DNA from 2 places in the Streptomyces sp. NPDC052101 genome. Region 2 is predicted to be linked to the other one. Evidence: predicted binding sites of a transcription regulator. Region 2 holds the regulator's gene; the other holds the start of a gene.
What was found. Region 2 encodes HrcA, which represses chaperone genes, less so after heat shock. Its sites were predicted from a motif close to TTNGCACTCNGNNNNNCNGAGTGCNAA; they were not measured.

Region 1 (14,176 bases), on a different contig from region 2:
CGCTCCGGCAGTGCAGGCCCATCTGGTACCAGACGGACGGCAGCGACGCCGCCAGGTGCGGGTCGTTGGCCAGCAGCGGCTTGCCGGTGATGGTGTACTTCCCGGACACCACCCAGGAGTTGGATCCGATGCCCTGGCCGTTCACGCCGACGGCGGTCGGGACGTTGTCCAGGACCCTGGAAAGGCCTCCCAGCTGGCTCGTGAGGGACGATCCGGTGGCGGACGAGGCGGAGGAGCCGGTCGAGCCCTTCGTCCCCCCAGAGGCGCCCGTGGCGCCGCGGGTCGTGCCGGACGTACCGGTCGTGGCGGACGTACCCGTCGTGCCCGTGCCCTGAGAGGTGCCCGTGCCGCCACTCTGCTGGAAGGACTTGGTCAGCTGGCTGTACTGGCCTTCCTGCACGATCGGCTTGTTACGGCTGTACGGGTACTCGGGATACAGGTCCTGGATCTGCTGCGGGCCGAGCCGGCTGGTCATCAGCGCCCGGTCGATCTCGTCCCGCATGTTGCCGCGCAGGTCCCAGGCCATCGCCTTCAGCCAGGAGACGGAGTCGACCGGGGTCCACTTCTGCGGCTTGTAGTCGTTGGTGAAGCCCAGCGCGGCGTACTCAAGGGAGATGTCCTTGCCGTCCTTGCCCTGAAGGTAGGCGTTGACTCCCTTGGCGTACGCCTGGAGGTACTTCTTCGCGGAGGCCGACAGCTTGCTGTCGTACTCCTGCTTGGCGATCCGGTCCCAGCCGAGGGTGCGCAGGAACTCGTCGTTCTTGACCTGGCTCTTGCCGAACATCTCCGACAGGCGCCCGGAGGTCATGTGCCGGCGCACGTCCATCTCGTAGAACCGGTCCTGCGCCTGCACATAGCCCTGCGCCATGAACAGGTCCTCGTCGGAGGACGCGTAGATCTGCGGGATGCCGTTGCCGTCCCGCTTGACGTCGACCGGCCCCGACAGGCCGTCGAGCGTGATCGTGCCCTTGGTCTGCGGGAAGGAGGCGCGGACGGTGCTGATCGACCAGTACCCGCCGTAGGCGATGCCTCCGATGACGGCCAGTACCAGCACCAGCACGACCAATCGGGCTTTGCGCCCCTTCTTCCTGCCGGACTTGGCGGGCTTGTCACCCGTTGTGGCGGTGGTGTTGGGGGGCATCGCTGTCCTTGCTGTCCTAACGCGAGCGGCAGGTCGGGCTGTGACTTTGAATGAGCGCTGGAGCAACCATAGGCGCAGGGCCCTGTGACGCTTGACGCGGAGTCGGGAACCAGCGTGCACGAGCGTTCGATCTTGCCTCCACAAGCGTCAAGAAAGCGTCAAGACTTAGGTAAGGTAACGAAGTACTTGGGTGCGGTGCGCCGCAGCCTCGGGTCTTGTGTACGTGCGCCCGCGCCGCAGCGCGCGAGCCAAGGAAGGGAACCGCCGCTGACTGTTCACCATCTCAACCAGCTCCTGCTCGTCTGCTCCGTGGTCCTGCTCGTCGCCGTCGCGGCCGTGCGGATCTCCTCCCGCAGCGGGCTCCCCAGCCTGCTCGTCTACCTGGCGATCGGCGTCCTCATGGGCCAGGACGGCATCGGCGAGATCCACTTCAACAGCGCCGCGGCGACCCAGGTCATGGGGTACGCGGCCCTGGTCGTGATCCTCGCCGAGGGCGGTCTCGGCACGAAGTGGAAGGAGATCAGGCCGGTCCTCTCGTCCGCCTCGATCCTGGCGACCTTCGGCGTCGCCGTCAGCGTGGGTGTCACCGCGGCGGCCGCGCACTATCTGGTCGGACTGGAGTGGCGGCAGGCGCTCATCATCGGCGCCGTGGTGTCGTCGACCGACGCGGCGGCGGTCTTCTCGGTGCTGCGCAGAGTTCCCCTCCCCGCGCGCGTGACGGGCACGCTGGAGGCGGAGTCCGGCTTCAACGACGCCCCGGTGGTCATCCTGGTCGTCGCCTTCAGCACGGCCGGCCCGGTCGAGCACTGGTACGTCCTGCTGGCCGAGATAGCCCTGGAGCTGGCCATCGGCGCGGCCATAGGGATCGCGGTGGGCTGGTTCGGCTCCTGGGGGCTCAAGCATGTGGCCCTGCCCGCCTCCGGCCTCTACCCGATCGCGGTCATGGCGATCGCCGTCACGGCGTACGCCGCCGGCGCCCTGGCACACGGCAGCGGCTTCCTGGCCGTCTACCTGGCCTCGATGACGCTCGGCAACGCCAAGCTCCCGCACTGGCCGGCCACACGCGGCTTCGCCGAGGGGCTCGGCTGGATCGCCCAGATCGGCATGTTCGTCCTGCTCGGCCTGCTGGTCACCCCGCACGAGCTGGGCGACGACGTCTGGCCGGCCCTGGTCATCGGGCTGGTGCTGACCATGGTGGCCCGGCCGCTGAGCGTGGTGCTCAGCCTGGCGCCGTTCCGCATGCCGTGGGCGGAGCAGACGCTGATGTCATGGGCGGGACTGCGCGGCGCCGTGCCCATCATCCTGGCCACCATCCCGATGGTGAACGGCGTCACCGGCAGCCGACGCATCTTCAACATCGTCTTCGTGCTGGTCGTGGTCTACACCCTCGTCCAGGGGCCGACCCTGCCCTGGCTGGCGCGGAAGCTGCGCCTGGGCGAGCAGGGCGAGGCCGCCGACCTCGGCATCGAGTCGGCGCCCCTGGAGCGGCTACGCGGACACCTGCTGTCCATCTCGATCCCCGAGGGCTCCCGGATGCACGGCGTGGAGATCAGCGAGCTGCGCCTGCCGCCCGGGGCCGCCGTCACCCTCGTCGTCCGCGAAGAAGAATCGTTCGTCCCGCTGCCCACGACCGTGCTGCGCCGGGGCGACGAACTGCTCGTCGTCGCCACCGACCCGGTGCGCGACGCGGCGGAACGACGCCTGCGCGCGGTCGCCCACGGCGGCAAGCTGGCCGGTTGGCTGGGGACGAACGGAGCGGGCAGCTCGCGTTAAGCAGATGTTTCCCTGGGTTCACACCCCATGAATTCCCAGGTGGCCATGGCCATGGTGCTCGTTTTCACAGACAGGAGAGGCGGTACTCCCTGTACCATGAAGGCGCATCCTGATCGAACCAACTCTGCCTGACGCAGAGCTGGCGCGACCGTATGGCGGCCGCGTCGCCCCCACCCGCAGTGGGCGCCGGTATCTACCGCAGTCCGCGCAAGAGGACAGCTCTCGGCGCCTGGCCCACACGGGGCCCGCGCTACCAGGCGGCAGAAAGGCACGGGCCGTGGGATCCACGGTCACCACCACCGAACCGGAGAAGACCTCGCCGGCCTCGTCCCGCCCGGGATACGGACAGCTGCTGCGCACCCGCGGCGCCTGGACCTTCCTGCTCCCCGGCTTCGCGGCGCGCCAGCCGTTCGCGATGCTCACCCTCTCCATCGTGCTGCTGGTGCAGCACACCACCGGCTCGTACGGCGCCGCGGGCGCCATCGCGGCCGCCACCGGTGTGTCCATGGCGCTGTTCGCGCCGTACAGCGGCCGCCTCGCCGACCGCTACGGCCAGCGCGCCGTGCTGGTCCCCGGCGTTCTGGTGCACACGCTGTCCGGCCTGTCCCTGACAGCGCTCGCGCTGGCGCACGCGCCGCTGTGGGCGCTGTTCCTGGCGGCCGTCCCGACCGGCGCCTCGGTGCCGCAGGTCGGCCCCATGGTGCGTGCACGCTGGGGCGTGAAGCTGCAGGGCTCGCCCCTGATGACCACTGCGGCGGCATTCGAGTCGGTCACGGACGAGCTGACCTTCGTCTTCGGTCCGCTGCTGGCGACCGCGCTGTGCACCACCGTGGCGCCGGCGGCCGGCCTGATCACCGAGGGCGCGCTGACCCTCGTCGGCGGTCTGCTGTTCGCCGCGCAGAAGGGCACCCAGCCGCCGGTGACCGAGGCGAGCGGGCACGCGCGCGTGCAGCAGGTTTCCGCACTGCGCGTTCCGGGCGTGCGCGTGCTGGTCGTGACCTTCCTGGGTATCGGGTCCGTCTTCGGTGGCATGCAGGTGTCGCTGGCGGCGTTCACCGAGTCGATCGGCGAGCCCGGCCTCAACGGCGTCCTGTACGGCGTTTTCGCCGCCGGAAACATGCTGTCCGGCATCGTCTGCGGCGCGATCGCCTGGAAGACCGCCCCCCAGCGCCGCCTGGTCGTCGGCTACACGGCGCTCGCGATCATCGCGTCCGCCCTGTGGACGGCGCACTCGGTACTGCTGCTCGCCGGGCTCGGCCTGCTGGTCGGCATGTGCATCGCGCCGGCGCTGATCACCGGCTACACGCTGGTCGAGGGCCTGGTCCCGCCGGGCGCCCGCACGGAGGCCTTCACCTGGCTGACCGGCGCGGTCGCGCTGGGGCAGGCGGCCGCCGTCACGGTCGCCGGACAGCTGGAGGACCGGCTGTGGGACGGCGCCGGGTTCCTGGTGCCGATGGCCGGCACCGTGCTCGCGCTGTTGGTCTTGGGGGCGCTGCGTTCGCGGCTGGTGCCGCCGCGCGCGACCAAGGTGATCACGCGCGGCGCGGCCCATCGCGAGCCTGCCGCGATCGGTGAGATGTGACGTGTCGAATTCCCAGGAATACGTCACTGTGACTCCGCCGCCAAGCGGCTTCTCACTTGGGCACAAGGCCCTCATGACGGTCAAGCCCTGACCGCTGCCCGTGGGCAGGTGACGTACGTTACTCCGTTCGTCGGCCGCACGGGTTAATATGGACGATCGTTAGCACTCACCGAGTGAGAGTGCCAGGAGGAAGACAGTGCCGACCTACCAGTACCAGTGCACCGAGTGCGGCGAGGGCCTCGAGGCGGTGCAGAAGTTCACCGATGACGCCCTGACCGAGTGCCCCAGCTGCAGTGGCCGCCTCAAGAAGGTGTTCTCCGCGGTCGGCATCGTCTTCAAGGGCTCCGGCTTCTACCGCAACGACTCCCGCGGCTCCACGTCGAGCAGCAGCCCGGCGTCGAAGCCGTCGAGCACGACGTCCTCCTCGTCGACCGGCTCCTCCTCGTCCGATGCGAAGCCGTCCTCGTCGAGTTCCGCCAGCAGCTCCGCGGCCTGACATCTCCGCCCTGGGCCCTGCCGTCGTACGACGGCAGGGCCTTCGGCGCTCACCGGCACCCGATCCCCCGCTGTTGCGCCGCCCGCTAGTGTGCTGGTCATGGCGAACGCAGAGATCGGCGTAATCGGCGGCTCGGGCTTCTACTCGTTCCTCGACGACGTGACCGAGGTCCAGGTGGACACCCCCTATGGTCCGCCCAGCGACTCCCTCTTCCTCGGCGAGATCGCCGGCCGGCGGGTCGCCTTCCTGCCCCGGCACGGTCGCGGCCACCACCTGCCGCCGCATCGCATCAACTACCGCGCCAACCTGTGGGCGCTGCGCTCCGTCGGCGTACGGCAGGTGCTCGGCCCCTGCGCGGTCGGCGGGCTGCGGCCCGAGTACGGCCCCGGCACACTGCTGGTGCCGGACCAGTTCGTGGACCGTACGAAGTCCCGGGTGCAGTCGTACTTCGACGGGCTGCCGCTGCCCGACGGCACCGTGCCGAACGTCGTGCACGTGTCCATGGCCGACCCCTACTGCCCCACCGGACGGACGGTCGCCCTGAAGGCCGCCCGGGGGCGGGACTGGGAACCGGTGGACGGCGGCACGCTGGTCGTGGTCGAGGGGCCGCGCTTCTCGACGCGCGCAGAATCGTTGTGGCACCAGGCGCAGGGCTGGTCGATCGTGGGCATGACCGGTCATCCCGAAGCGGCGCTCGCCCGGGAACTGGAGCTGTGCTACACCTCGCTGACCCTGGTGACCGACCTGGACGCCGGTGCCGAGACCGGCGAGGGCGTCTCGCACGAAGAAGTGCTGCGGGTGTTCGCGGCCAACGTGGACCGGCTGCGCGGCGTGCTGTTCGACGCGGTAGCGGCACTGCCCGAGACCAGGGCGCGGGAGTGTCCGTGCATGAACGCGCTCGGCGGAATGGATCCGGGCTTCGAGCTGCCGTAGCCCACTCGCCAAAAGGTCCCGGGGTGCCGTGAACAAGCATTCCGCCAATAGGCACCCTGTGGACGAATGAAGGACGAGCCGGTGGACAACCCTGCGGAATTCCCCGTTCGAGTGGGCGAGTTGTCCACAGCCCGGCCCTGATCCACCGGCTCCGGCGGGATTCGACGCGAGGCCTCATCGTGGCATCGCAAGCCGAATTCCTCGTCGCAGGCGGTGATTCCCATGCCTCGGTCCTCGTCGTCCTCCCATCCGTCCCCGTCCCCGACCTCGCCCTGGCCCTCTCCCCCACTTCCACCTTCTCCGCGCTCTCGCCCTGCCCCCTCGCCCACCCGCTCTCCCTTCTCGCCTCAGCTCCGGCTCCCGCGTCCGCTGGGAACGGACGCCCCGGCGACCTGCGAGGTCCCGCAGTTCCCTCCGGTGCGTGTGCGCGGCGGGCGGTATCAGCTGCGGCGGCTCGTGCGGCACCGCGGACGGGCCATCGCGGCCGGCCTCGCGGTGACCGCGGCCGCGCTCGTCGCGGCGGGGCCGCGCGCGGCCCTCGAACCGCACCGCGCGGAGCAGGCGCGTGCTCACCCGGTCACGAAACCCGTACGCCGGCACACGGCCGTGGAGACGGTGACGGCGCCGGTGCGGATCGCCGACGCGGCCACGGTCCGGCTTCTACGGCCCGGCGATCGCGTCGACGTCATCGCGGCCGAGGACGCGTCGGCCGGTGGCATCGCCCGGGTACTCGCGCGCGGGGTGCGGGTGACCAAGGTGCCCGAGCCACTGGACGGCACAGCGGAGAGCGGCGCGCTGGTCGTGTTGTCGGTGCCGCGTGCCATGGCGGCACGGCTCGTCGGTGCGAGCGCCACGGCACGCCTGGCGGTGACGCTGTGCTGAACCGACTCGCGCGCTTTCTCGGCGGCTTGCTGTCCATTCGCTGGATCGGGCAAGGGAACTGGACACAACGGCCTCACCGTGGCGTAGGTTGCGGAGCGTTTTGTTCCGCACCCTGCGCATGCGAGGAGAGTCCCCTAGGTGAGCGCGAAGCAGAAACCGAGCGTCTGGCAGGGTTTCAAGGCCTTCCTGATGCGCGGCAACGTCGTCGATCTGGCAGTCGCGGTGGTCATCGGCGCCGCGTTCACGAACATCGTGAACTCGGTGGTGAAGGGGGTCATCAACCCGCTGGTCGGCGCGATCGGCACGCAGAGCCTGGACGACTACAGCACGTGTCTCAGCAACTCGTGCAAGGGGACCCACGGCATCCAGCTGATGTGGGGCTCTGTGCTCGGTGCCACCCTGACCTTTCTGATCACGGCGACGGTGGTGTACTTCCTGATGGTCCTGCCGATGTCCAAGTACCTGGCCCGGCAGGAGGCCCGCAAGAAGGCGCGCGAGGGCACGCAGGAGGTCATCGAGGTGACCGAGCTGGAGGTCCTCAAGGAGATCCGCGACGCCCTGATCGCACAGCGCGGGTCCGGGCACGACGAACGCTAGCCGCGCTCCTCGGACGGCTCAGAGGTGGTGGGGCGGCTTCTCGTCGAGGAAGCGCTTCAGGTCGGCGGCGCTGTCGCCGTCCCTGCGCTCGCCCCAGCCGCGATCGGTGTCGTCCGAGGACTGCTGCTCCAGCGGGTCGTCGAAGACCAGCGCGGGCTTCGGGTCGCGGGGCTCGGATTCGGGGGCGGTGCTCATGCCTCAAGAGTACGGCCCCGTCCGGGACGACCGGACGGAGTGCCCGCCGGGTGCGGGGGCCCGAAGAAGCGCCCGCTGACCTCGGGATTCGTTCAGGACTTTGGACCCTCATTTGATTGTGAAGCCGTTCACAAGATATTGGGGCGGTTTTCTGCTGTCCTGGGAGGCATGACGTCGAGTTCCGCTCCGGCGCCCGCCCCCTCGGGCGCACCGAAGTCGTCCGGACCGCTGCGGCGGCTCACCGCGCGCGGGCGCGACGAGACGCACCGGGTCTCCTCCCCGCTAGAACTCTTCTTCGACCTGTGCTTCGTCGTGGCGATCGCGCAGGCGGGTGTGCAACTGGTGCACACCGTCACCGAGGGGCACTCGGGCGGCGGCATCCTCAACTACGCCATGCAGTTCTTCGCGATCTGGTGGGCCTGGATGAACTTCACCTGGTTCGCCTCGGCGTACGACAACGACGACGGGCTCTACCGGGTCGTCACCCTGGTGCAGATCGCCGGCGTCCTGGTGCTGGCCGCCGGAATCTCCCAGGCCTTTCAGCACCACGACTACCTGGTGGTCTGGCTCGGCTACCTGATCATGCGGCTGGCGATGGCCGCACAGTGGCTGAGAGCCGCCGCATCGGCCGAGGGCGCCGAGAGAACCATGGCGTTGCGGTACGCGTGCGGCGTCCTGCTCTGCCAGGTCGGCTGGCTCGGGCTGTTGCTGCTGCCCGGGCCCGCGCGGCCCTGGGTGTTCCTCGTGATGGCGATCGCGGAGATGTGCGTGCCGCTGTTCGCCGAGAGGAGCCATGCGACGTCGTGGCACCCGCACCACATCGCCGAGCGGTACGGCCTGTTCACCATCATCGTGCTCGGCGAGACGGTCGCCGCGGCCACCGTCGCTGTGAAGTCGGCCGTGGACGAGCACAACGCGCTGGGCGAGCTGCTGCCGATCGCGGCCGGCGGGCTCCTGATCGTCTTCTCCGCGTGGTGGATCTACTTCGTTGTGCCCATCCACGGCCACCTGCGCTCCAACGGACAGGCGTTCCTCTGGGGTTACGGCCACTACCTGATCTTCGCCTCGGCGGCGGCGATCGGCGCGGGCCTGGAGGTCGCCGTGGAACACGCGGTCGGCAAGGCCCACATCTCCACACTGTCCGCGTCGGCGGCGGTGACACTGCCGACGGCGCTGTACCTGCTGACCGTCTGGGCGCTCCACTCCCGGCACTTCAAGGTCGGCATCGCCCAGCAGCTGGTACTGCCGGTGACGGCGCTACTGGTGATCTGCTGCACGTTCCTCGGCGACTGGGCGGTGCTCGCGGCGGGGCTCGTGTCCGCGACCGCGGTCGCGACCGGAGTGACGCTCACGGCGCACATGGTCGGCCGGGAGCGCGCGGTGGGCGCCACCACGTCGGCCGACTGAGCCCTCCTGGGCGCCTGGAGGGGCGAAACTGGCGTCCATGACAGTTGACGCAATCACGGACGTCGCCGGGGTGCGGGTGGGGCACGCCACGCGCACCGGGGACGGCTGGCTCACCGGCACCACGGTCGTCCTCACCCCGGACGGCGGTGCGGTCGTCGCTGTGGACGTACGCGGCGGCGGCCCCGGCACCAAGGAGACCGACGCGCTCGATCCGCGCAACGTCGTGGACCGGGTCGACGCGGTGGTGCTGACCGGTGGCAGCGCGTACGGGCTCGACGCGGCGTCCGGCGTGATGGCCTGGCTGGAGGAGCAGCGGCGCGGCGTGCGGGTGGGGCCGGACCCGGCGCACGTCGTGCCGGTCGTGCCCGCCGCGTGCGTCTTCGATCTGGGGCGCGGCGGAGAGTTCCGCGCGCGGCCGGACGCTGAGACGGGACGGGCGGCCGTGGCGGCCGCGGCGGCGAGTGCGCCGGGCGCTCCGGTGGCGCAGGGGTGCGTCGGGGCCGGCACGGGCGCCGTGGCGGGACGGATCAAGGGCGGAGTGGGCACCGCGAGCACGACGCTCGACTCGGGGACCACCGTGGCCGCGCTGGCGGTTGTGAACGCCGCGGGGTCAGTGATCGAACCAGAGACGGGGTCGCTGTACGGGGAGTTGTGTCAGGGGCGGGTGGAGTATCCGGAGGAGCGCGTGCACGAGGCCGCGCGCCGGCGCCTCGACGAAGCCGCCGCCAGGAACGCGCCACCTCCGCTCAACACGACGCTGGCGGTGGTCGCGACCGATGCGAAGCTCTCCAAGGCGCAGGCTCAGAAACTGGCGGGCACGGCGCACGACGGGATCGCGCGTGCCGTACGGCCGGTGCACCTCATGCACGACGGGGACACCGTGTTCGCGCTGGCGACCGGCGCGCGCTCACTCGCCGAGCACCCCATGCAGCTCAACGAGATCCTCGCCGCCGGCGCGGATGTCGTGACGCGCGCGATCGTGCGGGGGGTGCGCGCCGCCGAGTCGGTGGACGGGCCGGGCGGGGCGTGGCCGTCGTACAGGGAGTTGTACGGGGCGCGGTAGCGGTGGTCGGCGCAGCGGGCCGTGTTGGGGCGGCGGTGTGCCGTGGGCCGGGGTGCACCCGCCCGCCGGGTTCGAATTGTCGCGGTTTTGTCACGTAATGACGTTCACGGGAGTGGGTGGGAACCTCCCCTGTCTCCAGTGCCCTCTTTCCCCACGCACTGGAACGGATCACGCACATCACATGAACATGGAGCAGCCCGTGACAACGCCGGACATCACAGCGCGGCGCGCACTGGCCGCCGGTGCCGCCCTGCTGGTCGGCGCCCTCACCCTGACCGCTTGCGGTGGCAGCGCCGATGCCACCAGCGACGGCAAGGGCGGCAAGGACTCCCCCAAGACATCGACGGCGAAGATCGCGATCTCGGCCAGGGACGGTTCGACCGGCGCGTCCATCAACGCGACCGGCGTGAAGGTCAGCAGCGGCAGGCTGACCGAGGTGAAGATGACCGTGGCGGGGACGCGGCAGGCCGTGGCCGGGGCGATGTCGGCGGACGGCAGCAGCTGGAAGCCGAAGCAGCAGCTGGAGCGCGGGACGAAGTACGAGATAGACGCGACCGCGAAGGACGCCGACGGGCGTACCGCGGCGGCCAACTCCATCTTCACCACGGTCACCTCGGCGAACAGCTTCATCGGCACCTACACGCCGGACAACGGCGCCACGGTCGGGGTGGGCATGCCGGTGTCGTTCACGTTCGACAAGTCGATCACCGACAAGAAGGCCGTGCAGTCGCACATCACGGTCGATTCCAGCGGTGGTCAGCAGGTGGTCGGGCACTGGTTCGGGGACCGGCGGCTCGACTTCCGGCCGCAGGAGTACTGGAAGGCCGGCTCCAAGGTCACGATGAAGATCGACCTGGACGGGGTCGAGGGCGCGAAGGGCGTCCACGGGGTGCAGAAGAAGACCGTCTCCTTCACCGTCGGGCGGTCCCAGGTCTCCACGGTCGACGTCAACACGCAGACGATGACGGTGGTGCGGGACGGCAAGACGATCAAGTCGGTGCCGATTTCCGCGGGCAGCTCGGAGCACACCACGTACAACGGGCAGATGGTGATCGCCGAGAAGTTCGTGCAGACCCGCATGAACGGATCGACGGTCGGGTTCGGCGGCGAGTACGACATCCCGGACGTGCCGCACGCGATGCGGCTGACGTCGTCGGGGACGTTCATCCACGGCAACTACTGGTACAACAAGGGCAACCCGCCCTTCGGCCGGCAGGGCACCAGCCACGGCTGCATCGGCCTCGCGGATGTGCAGGGCGCGCAGGGGGCGACGTCGGCCCAGTGGTTCTTCGACAACTCGCTCGTCGGGGACGTCGTGATCGTGAAGAACTCCCCCGACACGACGGTCGCCCCGGACAACGGACTCAACAGCTGGAACATGTCGTGGAGCGCCTGGACCGCCGGAAGTGCCGTCTGAACGGCGTTTTTTACGGCAGCCTTTGACGCCGAGCCGGGCCGCGCGGGAACTTTTCGCGCGGCCCGCGCGTTTTCCCGGCGTACGTTTTCTCGGTTCCAGGACACGATGTCCGACCGAGGGGCTACGGTATGCACCCACAAGGTGACATGCAGCAACGCCGGGAGATGCCTTGAGCGTTCCGTACGAGACAGCAGCGTACGAATCAGCCGAGTCGCCCGAGTCTCCGGAGGAGCATCTCGCGCGACTCCTCGGCCGTGCCCTGAACTCCTTCGAGCTGCCCGACGAAGTGATACGGCAGCTCGACTGCGCGCTGGCGCACGACAGTTCGCTGCACTCGGCGTACCACAGCGCGGGGCTGCACCGGGAGACATACCGGCACACCTGGCTGCTCGCCGACGGCTGCGCGGTCACGCTGTGGGAACTCGTACACAACCCCACGCCGGGCGGAGCCCCGGAGCACGAGGTGTACGTCGACGAGGAGGAGCTGCAGACGGCCACGGCACGGCTCGGGTTGCCGCCGGACACACCGGAGTTCGAGCTGCCCTCGCTGATGCGGCTGTGGGCGATTGCGGAGCCTCGGCACGTGTTCGCCTCGGACGATTCGGCGGACCACGCGCGTCGGCTTCTGCGCCGCGCGGAGAACCCGGACCGTCCCGGCGCGGAGACGGCGGCATTGCTGGCGACGGCGACCGCGCACGAGATCACGCAGGCGTTCGGGCGCCCGGGGCGCGCCGGGCGCGCGGGACTGAGCTACGCGCTGTACGAGCACGCGTTCCTGCTGCCGGACGACAGCGAGGTCTCCCTGTGGGAGGTCGAGCACACGGCGACGCCCGACGGGCGGCACATGTGCGAGGTGTACATGTCGGAGGACGCGGCCCGGGACGCCATGGAACGGCGCGCGGCGCGGCAGGGGTAGTGCCGGGGCACTAGCACGCGGTGGTGCGCGCCCGGTACGAAGGGCGCTTCGGGGGTTCGGGTGCCGTTTCGCCGTCAGCCGTTGGCGAGTTGCCGTGCCAGGCCGGCGAAGGCGTCCTGTTCGGCGGGGGTCAGCTCGACGGACTCCAGCGCGGGGCCTACCCGCCTCTGGTGCGGCAGGGCCGACAGTGCGGCGGCGATGCGCTGCGGCGGGGCCTGGGGCGCCGTGCGGCGCAGCAGGCGCATCAGGACGACCAGCCAGGCGACGGCGGCCACAGCGAGGACGGCCACGCCGATCAGCTGGAGTGTCGGAGCGTGCTCAGGCATGCGTCCCAGTACACACCACGGTCCGGGACTTTGGTCCCGGACCGTGACGTATCTCGCAGGTGCCGTGAACAACTCACAGCGAACTAAAGGGACAAGGTGCGGCGGGGCGGGGCGTTGGTCAGGCCGCCACGGGCTGCTTGGTCTCCTTGGTCGGGGTGGCCGTGCTCGCGGCGGGGTCGGTGGCCGGGCTCTCGGGGGTCTGCTTGCGCATGCCCTTGAGGAAGACGACCAGGGCCGTGGTGGCGCAGACGCCGGCCGCGATGGCGACGAGGTAGAGGAAGGGGTTGCCGATCAGCGGGACGACGAAGATGCCGCCGTGCGGGGCGCGCAGGGTGGCGCCGAAGGCCATCGACAGGGCGCCGGTGAGCGCGCCGCCCACCATGGCGGACGGGATGACCCGCAGCGGGTCCGCCGCGGCGAACGGGATCGCGCCTTCGGAGATGAAGGAGGCGCCGAGAACCCAGGCGGCCTTGCCGTTCTCGCGCTCGGTCTGGGTGAACAGCCTGCCGCGTACGGTGGTGGCCAGGGCCATCGCCAGCGGCGGGACCATGCCGGCCGCCATCACCGCGGCCATGATCTTCATCGCGGAGTCGCTGGGGTTCGAGACCGCGATGCCGGCGGTGGCGAAGGTGTAGGCGACCTTGTTGACCGGGCCGCCCAGGTCGAAGCACATCATCAGGCCGAGGAGGGCGCCGAGCAGGATCGCGTTGGTGCCGGTGAGGCCGTTCAGCCAGTCGGTGAGGCCCTTCTGGGCGGTGGCGATGGGCTTGCCGATGACGACGAACATCAGGAATCCGACGATCGCCGAGGAGATCAGCGGGATCACGACGACCGGCATGATGCCCCGGAGGGCCGCCGGGATGTTGACCTTCTGGATGGCGATCACCACGCCACCGGCGATCAGACCGGCCGCCAGGCCGCCGAGGAAGCCCGCGTTGATGGTCAGCGAGATCGCGCCGCCCACGAAGCCGGGGACCAGGCCGGGCCGGTCGGCCATGCCGTAGGCGATGTAGCCGGCCAGGACCGGGACCAGGAAGCCGAAGGCCACTGCGCCGATCTGGAACAGCAGGGCACCCCAGCTGTCGGCCTGGGTCCACACGAAGTGGTCCATCACCGACGGCGCCTTGTTGATCTTGTAGCCGCCGATCGCGAAGCCCAGGGCGATGAGGAGGCCGCCCGCGGCGACGAACGGAACCATGTAGCTCACGCCGCTCATCAGCCACTTGCGGAGCTTGGTGCCGTATCCCTCGGTGGAGTCGCCCGCGCGTTCCACCGGCGTGCTGCCCGACGCGTGCGCCGGGGCGCTCGTCTCGCCGCGCGACGCCTTCCCGCGCACCTCCGTGATGAGTTCGGCGGCCCGGTTGATGCCCGCCTTCACTCCGACGTCGACGGTCGGCTTGCCGGCGAAGCGGTCCTTGTCGCGCACGGGGACGTCGTGCGCGAAGATC
Region 2 (14,176 bases):
GCATTGCTACGAGACCGCGTCCCCGAACTCGTACGCCTCCACCTCGGCGATATAGCGGGCCCGGCGCTCCTCGTCGTCCTCCAGGAAAGACGCCAGGAACGAGTTGCGGGCCAGTTCGCGCAGCCGGTCCTCGGACAGGCCCAGAGTGCGGTGGACGGCCGTGAAGTTGTCGCCCGCGTAGCCGCCGAAGTACGCCGGGTCGTCGGAGTTGACCGTGCACAGGAGGCCGGCGTCCAGCATGGCCGGCAGCGGGTGGTCGGCGAGCGTGTCGACCGTGCGCAGACGGACGTTGGACAGCGGGCACAGGGTGAGCGGGATCCGCTCCCGGACCAGCCGCTCGACCAGCGCCGGGTCCTCCATGCAGCGCAGCCCGTGGTCGACGCGCTCGATGCCGAGCACGTCCAGGGCCTCGGTGATGTACTCCGGCGGCCCCTCCTCACCGGCGTGCGCGACCCGGCGCAGCCCGAGCGCGGCCGCCGCCTCGTACACCTCCCGGAACTTCACCGGCGGATGCCCGACCTCGGCGGAGTCCAGGCCGACCCCGGTGATCCGGTCCAGGTACGGCGTCGCGGCCCGCAGCGTCTCCAGTGCCGACTCGGCGGACTCGTCCCGCAGGAAGCACAGGATCAACTTCGTGGAGATCCCGTGGTTCCGCTCTCCCCCACTCTCGGCTTCGCTCGAGCGGGGGGACCCCCAGCCGCCCAGCCCCCGCCACAGCCCCTCCACGACCGTGCCCATGGGAACGCCCCGGGCGAGGTGGGCCTGCGGGTCGAAGAAGATCTCCGCGTGCCGGACGCCCTGCGCGGCGGCACGGGCCAGATAGGCATCGGCCAGGTCCGCGAAGTCCTGCTCGGTGCGCAGGACGGCCATCAGCTCGTAGTACAGGTTCAGGAAGGACTGGAGATCCTCGAAGTCGTACGCCTTGCGCAGCTCGTCCGTGTCCGCGTACGGGAGGGTCACGCCGTTGCGGGCGGCCAGCTCGAAGGCCAGCTCCGGCTCCAGGGTGCCTTCGATATGGAGGTGCAGTTCTGCTTTCGGGAGAGGCATCAAGGCATCGTACGGGGGTCTTGTCGCCGTTTGCTCTACCGCCGTTTCGGGACCGGCACCCGCAGCAGATCGTGCGCCACCGTCAGCTCGCCCTCGAAGCCGGCCGCCCGCGCCTGCCGCTCGAACTCCTCGGGTTCGGTGTAGCGCTGGCTGAAGTGGGTGAGGACGAGGTGTCGTACGCCCGCGTCCCGGGCGACGGCGGCGGCCTGCCCGGCGGTCAGATGACCGTGCTCCACGGCCAGTTCGGTGTCCTCGTCGAGGAAGGTGGACTCGATGACGAGCAGGTCGCAGTCCTCCGCGAGGGCGTGCACACCGGCACAGAGCCGGGTGTCCATGACGAACGCGAACCGCTGTCCGCGCCGCACCTCGCTGACGTCCTCCAGCGTGACGTCCCCCAGCCTGCCCTCGCGCTGCAGCCGACCGACGTCCGGGCCCTTGATCCCGTGCGCGGCGAGCCGGTCGGGCAGCATGCGGCGGCCGTCGGGTTCGATCAGCCGGTAGCCGTAGGACTCGACCGGGTGGGACAGCCTGCGGGCCTCCAGGGTGTACGACGGGGTCACCGCGAGGATGCCGTCGGCGGCGACCGGCGCCTCGGTGATGCCGACGGTCTCCCGGTAGGCGGTCGCGTAGCGCAGACGGTCGAAGAAGCGCTGCCCGGAACGCGGGTAGTGCGCGGTGACCTCGTGCGGCACCTGGTCGAGGTTGATCCGCTGGATGACGCCGGCGAGACCGAGGCTGTGGTCGCCGTGGAAGTGCGTGACGCAGATCCGGTTCAGGTCGTGCGCGGCGACCCCGGCGCGCACCATCTGCCGCTGCGTGCCCTCGCCGGGGTCGAACAGGATGCCCTCGCCGTCCCACCGCAGCAGGTAGCCGTTGTGGTTGCGATGCCGGGTCGGGACCTGGCTGGCGGTGCCGAGGACCACCAATTCACGTACGGACACCGTGGGTTACCCGGGGGGCCACTGCATGCCGCGGCCACCGAGGACATGCGCGTGGGCGTGCCAGACGGTCTGGCCGGCGCCGGAGCCGGTGTTGAAGACGATGCGGTAGCTGTCGAGTTTGTCCTCGTCCGCCACGGCCTGGGTCTCGCGCAGCACGTCGGCGGCGAGTTCGGGCGCACCGGCGGCGAGGGCCGCCGCGTTCTCGTAGTGGGCCTTGGGGATCACCAGGACGTGGGTGGGTGCCTGGGGGTTTATGTCCCGGAAGGCGACCGTCGTCTCTGTCTCCCGGACGATCGTCGCCGGGATGTGTCCTGCGACGATCTTGCAGAACAGGCAGTCGTCCTGCGGTTCTCCGGCCATGCGCATGCCTCCTCACGCTGATGATCAATACCGGTGCATCGTAGTCGTATCAGGCCGGCATGGCTGGCGGGGTCTTCGCGGGCCGCTCCTCCAGAGCCTCCATGGCGAGCCTGATGGCCGCGTCCAGCTGGGCATCCGTGCCCGCCGCCCAGTCCTGTGGCCGCTGCACGACCTCCACGTCGGGGTCCACCCCGTGGTTCTCCACATCCCACCCCGAACCCTCCAGCCACATCGCGTACTTCGGCTGGGTGACCAGGGTGCCGTCGATCAGGTGGTAGCGGCTGTCGATGCCGATGACGCCGCCCCAGGTGCGGGTGCCGACGACCGGGCCGATGCCGAGCGCCTTGATCGCGGCGTTGACGATGTCGCCGTCGGAGCCGGAGAACTCGTTGGCGACGGCGACGACGGGGCCGCGCGGGGCGTCGAGGGGGTAGCTGGTGGGGCGCATGCCGCGCGGGACGTCCCAGCCGATGATGCGGCGGGCGAGTTTCTCGACGACGAGCTGGGAGGTGTGGCCGCCGCGGTTCTCGCGGACGTCGACCACGAGTCCTTCGCGGGCCACCTCGACGCGCAGGTCCCGGTGGATCTGCGCCCAGCCGGGAGCCTGCATGTCGGGGACGTGGAGGTAGCCGAGCCGGCCGTCGGAGGCGGCGCGGACATGGGCGCGACGGTCGGTGACCCAGGCGTGGTAGCGCAGGGGTTCCTCGTCGGCGACGGGGACGACGACGGTGTGCCGGGGTTCGCCGCCGCCCGCCGGGGAGACGGTCAGCTCGACGGCGTGGCCCGCGGTGCCCACGAGGAGCGGGCCGGGGCCGGTGACCGGGTCGACGGGGTGGCCGGCGACGGCGACGATCGCGTCGCCGGGGCGGACGGCGACGCCGGGTGCGGCGAGCGGGGAGCGGGCGTCCGGGTCGGAGGTCTCCGCGGGCAGGATGCGGTCGATGCGCCAACTGCCGTCCGGATGGCGGGAGATGTCGGCGCCGAGCAGACCATGTCGGGGACCGCCGCCGCCGCGGCCGCGGCCGCCGGAGGGGATGACATAGGCGTGCGAGGTACCGAGTTCGCCGTGCACCTCCCAGAGGAGGTCGGTCAGGTCGCTGTGGGTGGCGAGGCGGGCGAGGAGGGGGCGGTAGCGGGCGAGGACGCCGGTCCAGTCGACGCCGCCGAGGTCGGGCCGCCAGAAGTGGTCGCGCATCAGGCGGCCGGTCTCGTCGTACATCTGCCGCCACTCGGCGGCCGGGTCGAGGGTCTGCCGGACGCGGGCGAGGTCGACACAGACGCTGGTGTCGCCGTCGTCGTCGGTGCCGGTACGGCGGTCGCTGGGGACGACGCGGAGCCGGCTGTCGGTCCACAGCAGGACGCGTTTGCCGTCGCCGCTGACCTCGAAGTGGTCGGCGTCCGCGGCCAGATGCTCCAGGCGCCGCTGGGCGAGGTCGTAGCGCTCCAGCTCGGTGTGCGGGTCGGGGTCCTCGGGGTGGGCGCGGGCGGCGCCGAGGACGCCGTGCACGGGGTGGCGCAGCCAGAGCACGCCGTCCTTGGCGGCGCGGAGGGTGGAGTAACGGCCGGCCTCGACCGGGAAGGGCACGATCCGGTCGGCCAGGCCCTCCAGGTCGACGCGGGTGGCGGGGGTGCCCTCGCTGTCGGGGGTCTCGTCCTTCTCGGGGGTCTCGAAGGGGCGGCCGTGGCGCTGCGGGCCGAAGGGCGAGGGTGTGGTGGCGGCCAGGGTGATCAGATGCGGGCGGGCGCCGACCACGAAGGCGAGGTCGAAGACGTGCTCGTCGTAGACCGGGTCGAAGGCGCGGTTGGAGAGGAACGCGAGGTGTTTGCCGTCGAGGGTGAAGGCGGGGGCGTAGTCCTGGAAGCGCAGCGGGGTCGCCTCGGTGACCGAGAGGTCGGTGGTGTGGGCGATGCGCAGCTGCGAGAGCGGCGCGGGGCCGGGGTGGGCCCAGGCGAGCCAGGCGGAGTCGGGTGAGAAGGCGAGGCCGCAGACCTCGCCGTCGCCGCTGCGGTCGACCTCGCGGACCTCGCCAGTCTCCCGTTCGACCAGGAGCAGTCTGCCGTCGTGGGCGGCCACGGCCGCCCGGCTGCCGTCGGGGGACATGGCCAGCTCCAGGACCCGGCCGAGCTGTCCGGCGGCGAGCCGGCGCGGGGTGGCGCCCGGGACGTTGCCGGTCGCGGGCGCGAACTCCAGGGCGTCGTCACCCTCGGCGTCGGTCACCCACACCACCCACTCCTCGCCCTCGGCGCGGAAGGCGCGCGGCATGCGGCCGCGGACGCCGGGTGTGGCGGCGAGGGCGCGGGCGGGCCCGGAGCGGTGGGTGACCCAGTGGATCCCGCCGCGTACGCACACGGCGCTGCCGCGCGCGGTGTGGTCGGGGGACGCCTCGCCGAACCAGCGGGCGGCGTGCACCGGGCGGGGGCGCAGATCGACCCGCGGCCCGCCGAGGCGCACATCCAGCCGGCGCGGCTCGGCGCCGTCCAGGTCGTCCAGCAGCCACAGTTCACCGGCCGAGCTGTAGACGACGCGGGTGCCGTCTCCGGAGGCGTGGCGGGCATAGAAGCCGTCGAGGGGGCTGTGGCGGCGCAGGTCGGAGCCGTCGGCGAGGGAGGAGTACAGGGCGCCGGTGCCCTCGTGGTCGGACAGGAACGCGATCCGGTCCCCGGCCCACACCGGGCACTCGATGTTGCCGTCGACGTCCTCGTGCAGCCGGACGAACTCCCCGCTCCCCTCCCGGTCGATCCACAACTTGCCCGCGGTGCCGCCCCGGTAGCGCTTCCAGTGGGCGGCCTCGCGGCCCATCGGCGCGGACAGCAGCACGGTGGCCGGGCCGGACGCCACATCGCCGACCGGGCCGTACGGCAGGGTCTCGGCGGGTCCGCCGTCCAGCGGGACGGCGTGCGCCCAGGTGTGCCGGAAGCTGGCCTGGCCCTGCGCGCCGAGCGCGAGCACCCGCCCGTCCGCGGTCCAGCCGAGCACCTCGGTACAGCGGTTGCCCCAGTAGGTCAGCCGGTCGGCGGGGCCGCCGTCGACGGGGGCGACGTGCACCTCGGGCGCGCCGTCGCGGGTGGAGGCCCAGGCGAGGAGCCGTCCGTCCGGGGATATCCGGGGCATGGTCACCGGCATGTTGTCGGCACTGACCCGCCAGGCCCGGCCGCCGTCGAGGGGCGCGAGCCACACGTCGTCCTCGGCGACGAAGGTCACCAAGTCGCCGTGAACATGGGGGAAACGGAGATAGCCGGAAGACGTCGTGGTTCCCGTCGAAGCACCCTGAGTCACCCCGTCACTGTACGCAGCGAGCGGTGTGCCCCGCGCCCCTTCCGATCACTTGCCCCGCGCTCACTTTCCCTCGGCGGGCCAGCAGGTGGGGTCGCCCTTGCACCAGACGGTGCGGGTGACGGTGACCGTCGCGGTGGGCTGCCCGCCGCCGGGGTGGTAGGTGGGCGGGCTGTACGTGGGTCCGGGCCTGGCGGCGCAGTCGCCGAGTCCGTCGACATGGAAGACCTGGCGGCCGCCGACCCTCGCCGTCAGGTCGCCGCGCACACAGGCGCCGTCGACGGCCCTGGTCACCGTCCCGGTGACGGTGATCTTCCGCCCGTCCTTGGTCTCACCCTTGCAGTCGACGGAGACGACGGTGGTCTCGGCCGGCCGGGGCGTCCTGCCCGCCGCATCGCGGGCGTTGCCGTAGGCACCGGTGCAGGTGAGCCAACTGACGTCGATGTGTTGCCGCTTGAGCCGGGCCGTCGCGGTGGTCTCCGTGGTGTAGGCGGCGCCGGCGGAGCTGAGGTCGTCCGGCTGGCATGCCGCCACGGCCGCACCGGCGACCGCGACGAGCCCGGCCACCGCCACCACCCGCGTCCCGCGCCGCATCCCTCTCAAAGCCCCCATGCAGGGCAGGGTGCCACCGGCATGGGCGGCCCGGAAGGCCGCATACGGCCACTCCCCCGTTCGGGAAGCCTCTCCTGGCCCGTCAGCCGCGCAGCAGCAGCCACTCCTGGAGTTCGACCAGGTTGCCCTCCGGGTCCTTGAGGTGGGCCACGCGCATGCGGTCGGTCATGGGGGCCGGGCCGTGCAGCAGGGTGGCGCCGCGCGCGGTGATCTCGGCGCAGTAGGCGTCCAGGTCGTCGACGCGCAGGACCACCAGGGAGCGGTGGCCGTTGACGGCGTCGCCCAGTTCGTCCAGGATCTCGGCCATCATCGCGCGGTCCTGCAGCGCGATCCCGGCGGATCCGGCGTGCGGGCTGAACTTCTCGTACGGGCCCTCGGTCGCCCCGGACTGCGGCTTGAGGCCGAGGACGTCGGCGTAGAAGCGGTAGCAGGCGGCGAAGTCGGTGACCAGGAGCCGGACTTGGGCGAGTTCCACGGTGTCCCCCAGATGTCAGGACCAGCGGCCGGTGCGGCCCAGCAGCAGGGCCGCGGCGGCGGTGCCGGCGGTTGATGTACGCAACACGGTAGGACCGAGCACATACGCCTTGGCGCCCGCCTCCTCGAAGACCGCCAGCTCGTCGCGGGCGACGCCGCCTTCGGGGCCGACGACCAGCACGATCTCGCCCTCGGCGGGCAGTTGGGCGGTGGCGAGCGGCTCGCTGCCGTGCTCGAAGTCGGAGTGGAGTACGGCGGCGAAGTCGGCTTTGGCCAGAAGTGCGGCAACCTGCTTGGTGCCGGCCGCGTCCGCGACCTCCGGGAAGCGCAGCCGACGGGACTGCTTGCCGGCCTCGCGCGCGGTGGTCCGCCATTTGGCGAGCGCCTTCAGCCCCCGGTCGCCCCTCCACTGGGTGATGCACCGGGCGGCCTGCCAGGGCACGATCGCGTCGACCCCGACCTCGGTCATGGTCTCGACGGCGAGTTCACCCCGGTCGCCCTTGGGCAGGGCCTGGACCACGGTGATCCGCGGGGTGGGCTCCGGCTCCTCGGAGATCGCGCTCATGCGGACGATCAGCCGGTCCTTGCCCTCGCTGCCGATCACCTCGCACACCGCGTAGCGCCCCGCGCCGTCGGTGAGGACGACCTCCTCACCGGGCTGCAGCCGCTTCACGGAGACGGCATGGCGGCCCTCGGGCCCGTCGAGCACGTACCGGTGGCTGTCCGACTCGAAATGCTCGACGACGAAGACGGGTGCGGTCATCGTCGCTCACCTCCAGAACCGGCGAGGCCCGACAACGCTGTCCGGGCCTCGGCGAGTTCGGCCGCCAGCACCTCCACCAGCCGCCCGGCGGGCAGCTCGCGGGCCATGCGGTGGCCCTGGCCCGCCCACAGCGCCATGCCCTGCGCGTCACCGGCCTTGGCGGCGGCCTTGCGCAGCGGGGAGGTGAGGTGGTGGATCTCCGGGTAGGCGGCGGGCGCGTACGGGCCGTGCTCGCGCAGGAACCGGTTGACCAGTCCGCGTGCCGGGCGGCCCGAGAAGGCGCGGGTCAACCCGGTGCGCGCGAACAGGGGGTTGGTCAGCGCCTGCTTGTGCAGGGCGTGGGCGCCGGACTCCTGGGCGGCGAGGAACGCGGTGCCCAGCTGAGCCGCGCTCGCGCCGGCCGCGAGGACGGCGGCGATCTGGCCGCCGCGCATGATGCCGCCGGCGGCGACCACCGGGATGTCCACGGCCTCGCGGATCTGCGCGACCAGCGACAGCAGGCCTATGCCGGAGCCGTCGTTCTCGGGCAGGTCGCGATGGGTGCCCTGATGACCGCCGGCCTCCACGCCCTGCGCGATCACCGCGTCCGCACCGGCCTGCTCGACCGCGCGGGCCTCCTCGGCGGTGGTGGCCGTGACCAGGGTGACGGTGCCGGCCCGGCGCAGCTTGTCGAGGACCTCCCGGCTCGGCACACCGAAGTGGAAGGAGACCACCGGCACCGGGTTGTCGAGGAGCACGGCGAGCTTGGCGTCGTAGCCGTCGTCCCGGCCGCTGTCCGGGTCGCCCAGCTCGGTCTCGTACCAGGCGGCCTCGCCGGCCAGCTGGTGGGCGTAGACCTCGACGGTTCCCGACTCGGCGTGCTCGGGCTGGGGCATGAACACGTTCACGCCGAAGGGGCGGCTCGTGAGCCCCCGCAACTGCTTGATCTCCTGGTACATGCCGTCGGCGGTCTTGTATCCGGCGGCGAGGAACCCGAGGCCACCGGCCTCGGAGACGGCGGCGGCGAGCTGCGGTACGGAGACACCGCCGGCCATGGGAGCCTGCACGATCGGGTGGGGGAAAAGATCGGTCAGCGCGGAGGACATGACCGCATGTTGTCACGTCCTTTGAACAAGTCCGAATCGGGGCTTCCCACGGCATAGGACAGTGGCATACGGGGTGCCGAAGCACCCCGTACCCAGCGTCTCAGCGCCCGTTGAAGGCATCCTTGAGCCGGCTGAACAGCCCCTGCTGCCCCGGCTGGAACTGCCCCTGCGGCCGCTCCTCGCCGCGCAGCTTGGCCAGCTCCCGCAGCAGCCGCTCCTGCTCCGGATCCAGCTTGGTCGGCGTCTGCACCTCGACATGCACGATCAGGTCGCCCCGGCCGCCGCCGCGCAGATGCGTGACACCCCGGTTGTGCAGCGGGATCGACTGGCCGGACTGGGTGCCGGGCCGGATGTCGACCTCCTCCATGCCGTCCAGCGTCTCCAGCGGCACCTTGGTGCCCAGGGCCGCCGCGGTCATCGGGATGGTGACCGTGCAGTGCAGGTCGTCGCCGCGCCGCTGGAAGGTGTGGTGCGGCAGCTCGTGGATCTCGACGTACAGATCACCGGCCGGACCGCCACCGGGGCCGACCTCGCCCTCACCGGCGAGCTGGATCCGCGTGCCGTTGTCGACACCGGCCGGGATCTTCACGGTGAGCGTGCGCCGCGAGCGGACCCGGCCGTCGCCGGCGCACTCCGGGCACGGGGTCGGCACGACCGTACCGAAGCCCTGGCACTGCGGACACGGCCGGGAGGTCATGACCTGGCCCAGGAAGGACCGGGTGACCTGCGAGACCTCGCCGCGGCCACGGCACATGTCACATGTCTGAGCCGACGTACCGGGCGCCGCGCCCTCTCCGTTGCAGGTGTTGCAGACGATCGCCGTGTCGACCTGGATGTCCTTGGTCGTCCCGAAGGCCGCCTCGTCCAGCTCGACCTCGATGCGGATCATCGCGTCCTGGCCGCGCCGGGTGCGCGAGCGCGGACCGCGCTGCGACGCCGTACCGAAGAACGCGTCCATGATGTCGGAGAAGTTGCCGAAACCACCGGCCCCGAAGCCGCCCGCGCCGGCGCCGCCCGCCTGCGAGAGCGGGTCGCCGCCGAGGTCGTAGACCTGCTTCTTCTGCGGGTCCGACAGCACCTCGTAAGCGGCGTTGATCTCCTTGAACCGCTCCTGGGTCTTCGGATCCGGGTTGACGTCCGGGTGCAGCTCGCGAGCGAGCCGCCGGAACGCCTTCTTGATCTCATCCTGCGACGCGTCGCGGCGCACGCCGAGAACGGCGTAGTAGTCCGTGGCCACTTACGACTCCGCCAGGATCTGTCCGACGTACCGTGCCACTGCGCGTACCGCTCCCATCGTTCCCGGGTAGTCCATGCGGGTCGGTCCGACCACGCCGAGCTTGGCAACCGCCTCGCCGCCCGAACCGTAGCCGACCGACACCACGGAGGTGGAGTTGAGTCCCTCGTGGGCGATCTCGTGCCCGATGCGCACGGTCATGCCCGGATCCTTCGCCTCGCCAAGGAGCTTGAGGAGCACGACCTGCTCCTCCAGGGCCTCCAGGACGGGCCGGATCGTGAGGGGAAAGTCATGTCCGAAGCGGGTGAGATTGGCGGTGCCGCCGATCATCAGCCGCTCCTCGTTCTCCTCGACGAGTGTCTCCAGGAGAGTGGAGAGCACCGTCGAGACCGTACCGCGGTCCTCGGCCTCGAAGGCCTCCGCCAGGTCCTCGACCAGCAGCGGCACGTCCGTGAATCGGCGTCCCGCGACCCGGCTGTTCAGCCGTGCGCGCAGGTCGGCGAGGGAGGACTCGCCGAAGGGCGCCGGGCAGTCGACCATCCGCTGCTCGACCCGGCCGGTGTCCGTGATCAGCACGAGCATCACGCGCGCCGGGGCGAGCGAGAGCAGCTCCACATGCCGGACGGTGGACCGGGTCAGGGACGGATACTGCACGACGGCGACCTGCCGGGTGAGCTGCGCGAGCAGCCGCACCGTGCGGGCCACGACGTCGTCGAGATCGACGGCGCCCTCCAGGAAGTTCTGGATGGCGCGCCGCTCGGGCGCGGTCATCGGCTTGACGCCCGCGAGCTTGTCGACGAACAGCCGATAGCCCTTGTCCGTCGGGATCCGCCCGGCACTGGTGTGCGGCTGGGCGATGAACCCCTCGTCCTCCAGGGCCGCCATGTCGTTGCGGACGGTCGCCGGGGAGACCCCGAGGTTGTGCCGCTCGGTCAGGGCCTTCGACCCGACCGGCTCCTCGGTGCCGACGTAGTCCTGGACGATGGCGCGCAGCACCTGAAGCCTGCGTTCACTCAGCATTCGCGCGCACCTCCAGCACGTCGTCCCCTCTGTCCCGCGATTCGTCCGCCTGGCACTCTTCGCATGTGAGTGCCAGCGCTCCCGGCCCAGTGTACGGCTGTCGGGTACACCCGGGGCAAGGTCGGTGCGGTCACGGCGGCTCGTGCAGCTAGCGTCGCGGTATGACGGTGACTTGGGAAGAGCTGGGGTGGCAGCGGCTGGCCGCCGGGGTCGGCCGGTGCCGGCTGCCCGGCTGGGACTGCACGGCCGGGCTGGTCCTCGGGGAGGGTACGGCGCTCCTGGTGGACGCCGGCTCCAGCCTGGCCGAGGGCGCGCGGCTACGGGCGCGGGCCGAGGAACTGGCCGGCGGCCGTGTGACCCATCTCGCGCTGACCCATCCCCACTTCGACCATGTCCTCGGGGCGGCCGCGTTCGCCGGGGCGGAGGTGTACGGGGCGGTGGGCCTGGACGCGGTGTTCGCGTACGAGCGCGAGGACCTGCGCCTGGACGCGATCAGGAACGGCCTGCCGGTCGCCGACGCCGACGAGGCGGTGGACGCGCTGGCCCCGCCCCGGCACCTGGTCTCCGGCGAGTGGACCCTCGACCTCGGCGCGAGCCGCCAGGTGCTGCTGGCGAACGTGGGCCCCGGTCACACGGCCCACGACCTCGCGATCCTGGTCCCCGGTTCTCCGGAGGTGGTCTTCTGCGGCGACCTGGTCGAGGAGTCCGGCGAGCCTCAAGCCGGCCCGGACGCGGTCCCGTCCCGCTGGCCGGACGCCCTCGACCGGCTCCTGTCCCTGGGCGGCGAGGACGCGCTGTACGTACCCGGTCACGGAGCGGTGGTCGACGCAGGCTTCGTCCGCCGTCAACGCGACGAGCTGGCGGCCCGCTTCGGCGTGTCGTAGGCGCGGGCGCGGGGCTTCTCCTATCGTCATCCGAATGCGCAAGTACTCCGCCGACCTGACCCCGCCGTGGAAGAGGCAGCAGCCGGTGCCGGAGGTACCGGCGGAGCCCGGCCTGGTGGTGGAGGAGCCCGGTACCGGCTTCTGCGGCGCGGTGATCCGCTGCGAGGCCGGCACGGTGACGCTGGAGGACCGCTTCGGCAAGCACCGGGTGTTCCCGCTGGAGCCGCGCGGCTTCCTGCTGGAGGGGCGCGCGGTCACGCTCGTACGGCCGTCGTCCTCCGGTCCGGTACGTCCCGCCCGTACCGCCTCCGGCTCGGTCGCCGTCCCCGGTGCCCGCGCCCGCGTGGCCCGCGCCGGCCGCATCTACGTCGAGGGCCGCCACGACGCCGAGCTGGTCGAGAAGGTCTGGGGCGACGACCTGCGCATCGAGGGCGTGGTCGTGGAGTACCTGGAGGGCGTGGACGACCTGCCGTCGATCGTGTCCTCCTTCGCGCCGGGCCCGGACGCGCGGCTGGGAGTGCTCGTGGACCACCTGGTGCCGGGCACGAAGGAATGGCACATCGCCGAGTCGGTGACGAGCGAGCACGCGCTGGTGGTCGGCCACCCGTACATCGACATCTGGGAGGCGGTGAAGCCGGCCGCGCTCGGGATCGAGGCCTGGCCGACGGTCCCGCGCGGCCAGGACTGGAAGACGGGCGTGTGCCGGGCCCTGGGCTGGCCGCCGGAGAACACCGGGGCGGTGTGGCAGGCGATCCTGAAGCGGGTGGGGTCCTACAAGGACCTGGAGCCGGAGTTGCTGGGGCGGGTGGAGGAGCTGATCGACTTCGTCACGGGTAGCGGTGGGGCCTGACGTTGGGGAAGGTTCCGAACTCGCTGGTTTTCAGCTCGACGCCCAGGACATCCAGCATCAGCGGCCGGCCGAACTTCTCGATGCACTGCGCTCGGTAGTTGGCGTCCTCGCCCTTTCCCTCGGGCTTCGTGAACAGAACGCACTGCGCCATGATCGGATCGATGACGAGATAGGCGGGCACGTTGCCTGCGGCATAAATCGAACGCTTGACGGCATAGTCGCGGTGAACGCTGTTCTTGGAAACGACCTCGACGACCATCGTGATCAATTGGCACGGCAGCAGACGCCCCGAATCGGGCAGGACGTCACGAGCCACGACCACGAGGTCCGGAACCGGCTCACTCGCCTCGTCGACGAGGTCCACGTCCTGGGTCTGGAGCGGATACCAGCGATCCAACGGAATCTGCCGCTCCGTGAGCAGCACGATCAGGTTGTGCACCAGATCAGGGCTGGCCATCATCACGATTTCCCCCCGCAGAAGCTCCGCTTTGAGCCCGTCAGGCGGCTCAAAACCCTCGAAGAACTCTGCGACTCCACGTTCGTCCACAGCGGTCATCTCCGTGGCCTCTACATTCGCCGCATGCTGTCAGCGGCAGCCTACGAACCAGGTTAGGGACCGCACCGGCGTTCCGGGGGGATTCACTCACCGGAGTGATCAGTCCACCAGATCCCGCACCACCGCATCCGCCAGCAACCGGCCCCGCAGCGTCAGCACGGCCTGCCCCTCGTCGTACGGCCCCTCCTGGAGGAGTCCCTCCCCCAGCGCCCGCCGCGAAGCCGCCAGCCCCTCCTCCTTCAGCAGAGACAGCGGCACCCCCTCCCGCAGCCTCAGCTCCAGCAGGATCCGCTCCACCCGCCGGTCCTCCTCGGACAGCAGCTCCCGCCCGGCCCCCGGCGAGCGGCCGGAGGCGAGGGCCGCCGCGTACGCCCCCGGATGCTTGACGTTCCACCAGCGGACCCCGCCCACGTGCGAGTGGGCCCCGGGGCCCGCGCCCCACCAGTCGGCGCCCCGCCAGTACAGCTCGTTGTGCAGGCAGCGGGCCGCCTGCGAGGTGGCCCAGTTGGAGACCTCGTACCAGTCGAAGCCCGCCTGCGACAGCACCGACTCCGCGATCAGGTACCGGTCCGCGTGGACGTCGTCGTCCGTCATCGGGACCTCGCCCCGGCGGATCCGGCGGGCCAGCTGCGTGCCCTCCTCGACGATCAGCGCATACGCGCTGACGTGGTCAGGGCCCGCGCCGATCGCCGCCTCCAGGGAGGCCCGCCAGTCGTCGTCGCTCTCGCCGGGGGTGCCGTAGATCAGGTCCAGGTTCACGTGCTCGAAGCCCGCCGCGCGCGCCTCCCCCACGCATGCCTCGGGGCGGCCCGGGGTGTGGGTGCGGTCGAGCACACGCAGCACGTGCTGCCTCGCGCTCTGCATGCCGAAGGAGATCCGGTTGAAGCCGCCCTCCCGGAGCGTGGCGAGATACGCGGGGTCCACGGACTCCGGATTCGCCTCCGTCGTGATCTCGGCGTCCGGTGCCAGGCCGAACTCGTCGCGGATCGCGGCCAGCATCCGTACCAGGTCGTCCGCGGCCAGCAGGGTCGGCGTACCGCCGCCGACGAAGACCGTACGGACCTGGCGCGGGTCGT

Region 1: a site for HrcA is predicted at 4,656-4,682, ahead of AB0L75_RS09225 (FmdB family zinc ribbon protein). Genes of this name have one in related genera too.

What each region holds. Positions count from the first base shown of each region.
Region 1 covers NZ_JBFAWH010000003.1:406,100-420,275, reverse strand. Annotated here, with positions in the region: gene AB0L75_RS09240 (penicillin acylase family protein) at 1-1,141, opposite strand, end outside; gene AB0L75_RS09235 (potassium/proton antiporter) at 1,328-2,914, shown strand; gene AB0L75_RS09230 (MFS transporter) at 3,192-4,496, shown strand; gene AB0L75_RS09225 (FmdB family zinc ribbon protein) at 4,693-4,992, shown strand; gene AB0L75_RS09220 (S-methyl-5'-thioadenosine phosphorylase) at 5,092-5,925, shown strand; gene AB0L75_RS09215 (hypothetical protein) at 6,148-6,807, shown strand; gene mscL (large conductance mechanosensitive channel protein MscL) at 6,946-7,404, shown strand; gene AB0L75_RS09205 (hypothetical protein) at 7,423-7,599, opposite strand; gene AB0L75_RS09200 (low temperature requirement protein A) at 7,768-9,006, shown strand; gene AB0L75_RS09195 (P1 family peptidase) at 9,044-10,069, shown strand; gene AB0L75_RS09190 (Ig-like domain-containing protein) at 10,269-11,486, shown strand; gene AB0L75_RS09185 (DUF6227 family protein) at 11,656-12,402, shown strand; gene AB0L75_RS09180 (hypothetical protein) at 12,477-12,728, opposite strand; gene AB0L75_RS09175 (fructose-specific PTS transporter subunit EIIC) at 12,847-14,176, opposite strand, start outside.
Region 2 covers NZ_JBFAWH010000009.1:194,137-208,312, forward strand. Annotated here, with positions in the region: gene AB0L75_RS18525 (MFS transporter) at 1-55, shown strand, start outside; gene AB0L75_RS18530 (adenosine deaminase) at 7-1,047, opposite strand; gene AB0L75_RS18535 (ribonuclease Z) at 1,083-1,988, opposite strand; gene AB0L75_RS18540 (histidine triad nucleotide-binding protein) at 1,995-2,348, opposite strand; gene AB0L75_RS18545 (PDZ domain-containing protein) at 2,398-5,550, opposite strand; gene AB0L75_RS18550 (hypothetical protein) at 5,686-6,234, opposite strand; gene AB0L75_RS18555 (VOC family protein) at 6,317-6,709, opposite strand; gene AB0L75_RS18560 (16S rRNA (uracil(1498)-N(3))-methyltransferase) at 6,725-7,471, opposite strand; gene AB0L75_RS18565 (nitronate monooxygenase) at 7,468-8,556, opposite strand; gene dnaJ (molecular chaperone DnaJ) at 8,657-9,793, opposite strand; gene hrcA (heat-inducible transcriptional repressor HrcA) at 9,794-10,810, opposite strand; gene AB0L75_RS18580 (MBL fold metallo-hydrolase) at 10,972-11,694, shown strand; gene AB0L75_RS18585 (DUF3097 domain-containing protein) at 11,729-12,544, shown strand; gene AB0L75_RS18590 (Uma2 family endonuclease) at 12,522-13,100, opposite strand; gene hemW (radical SAM family heme chaperone HemW) at 13,200-14,176, opposite strand, start outside.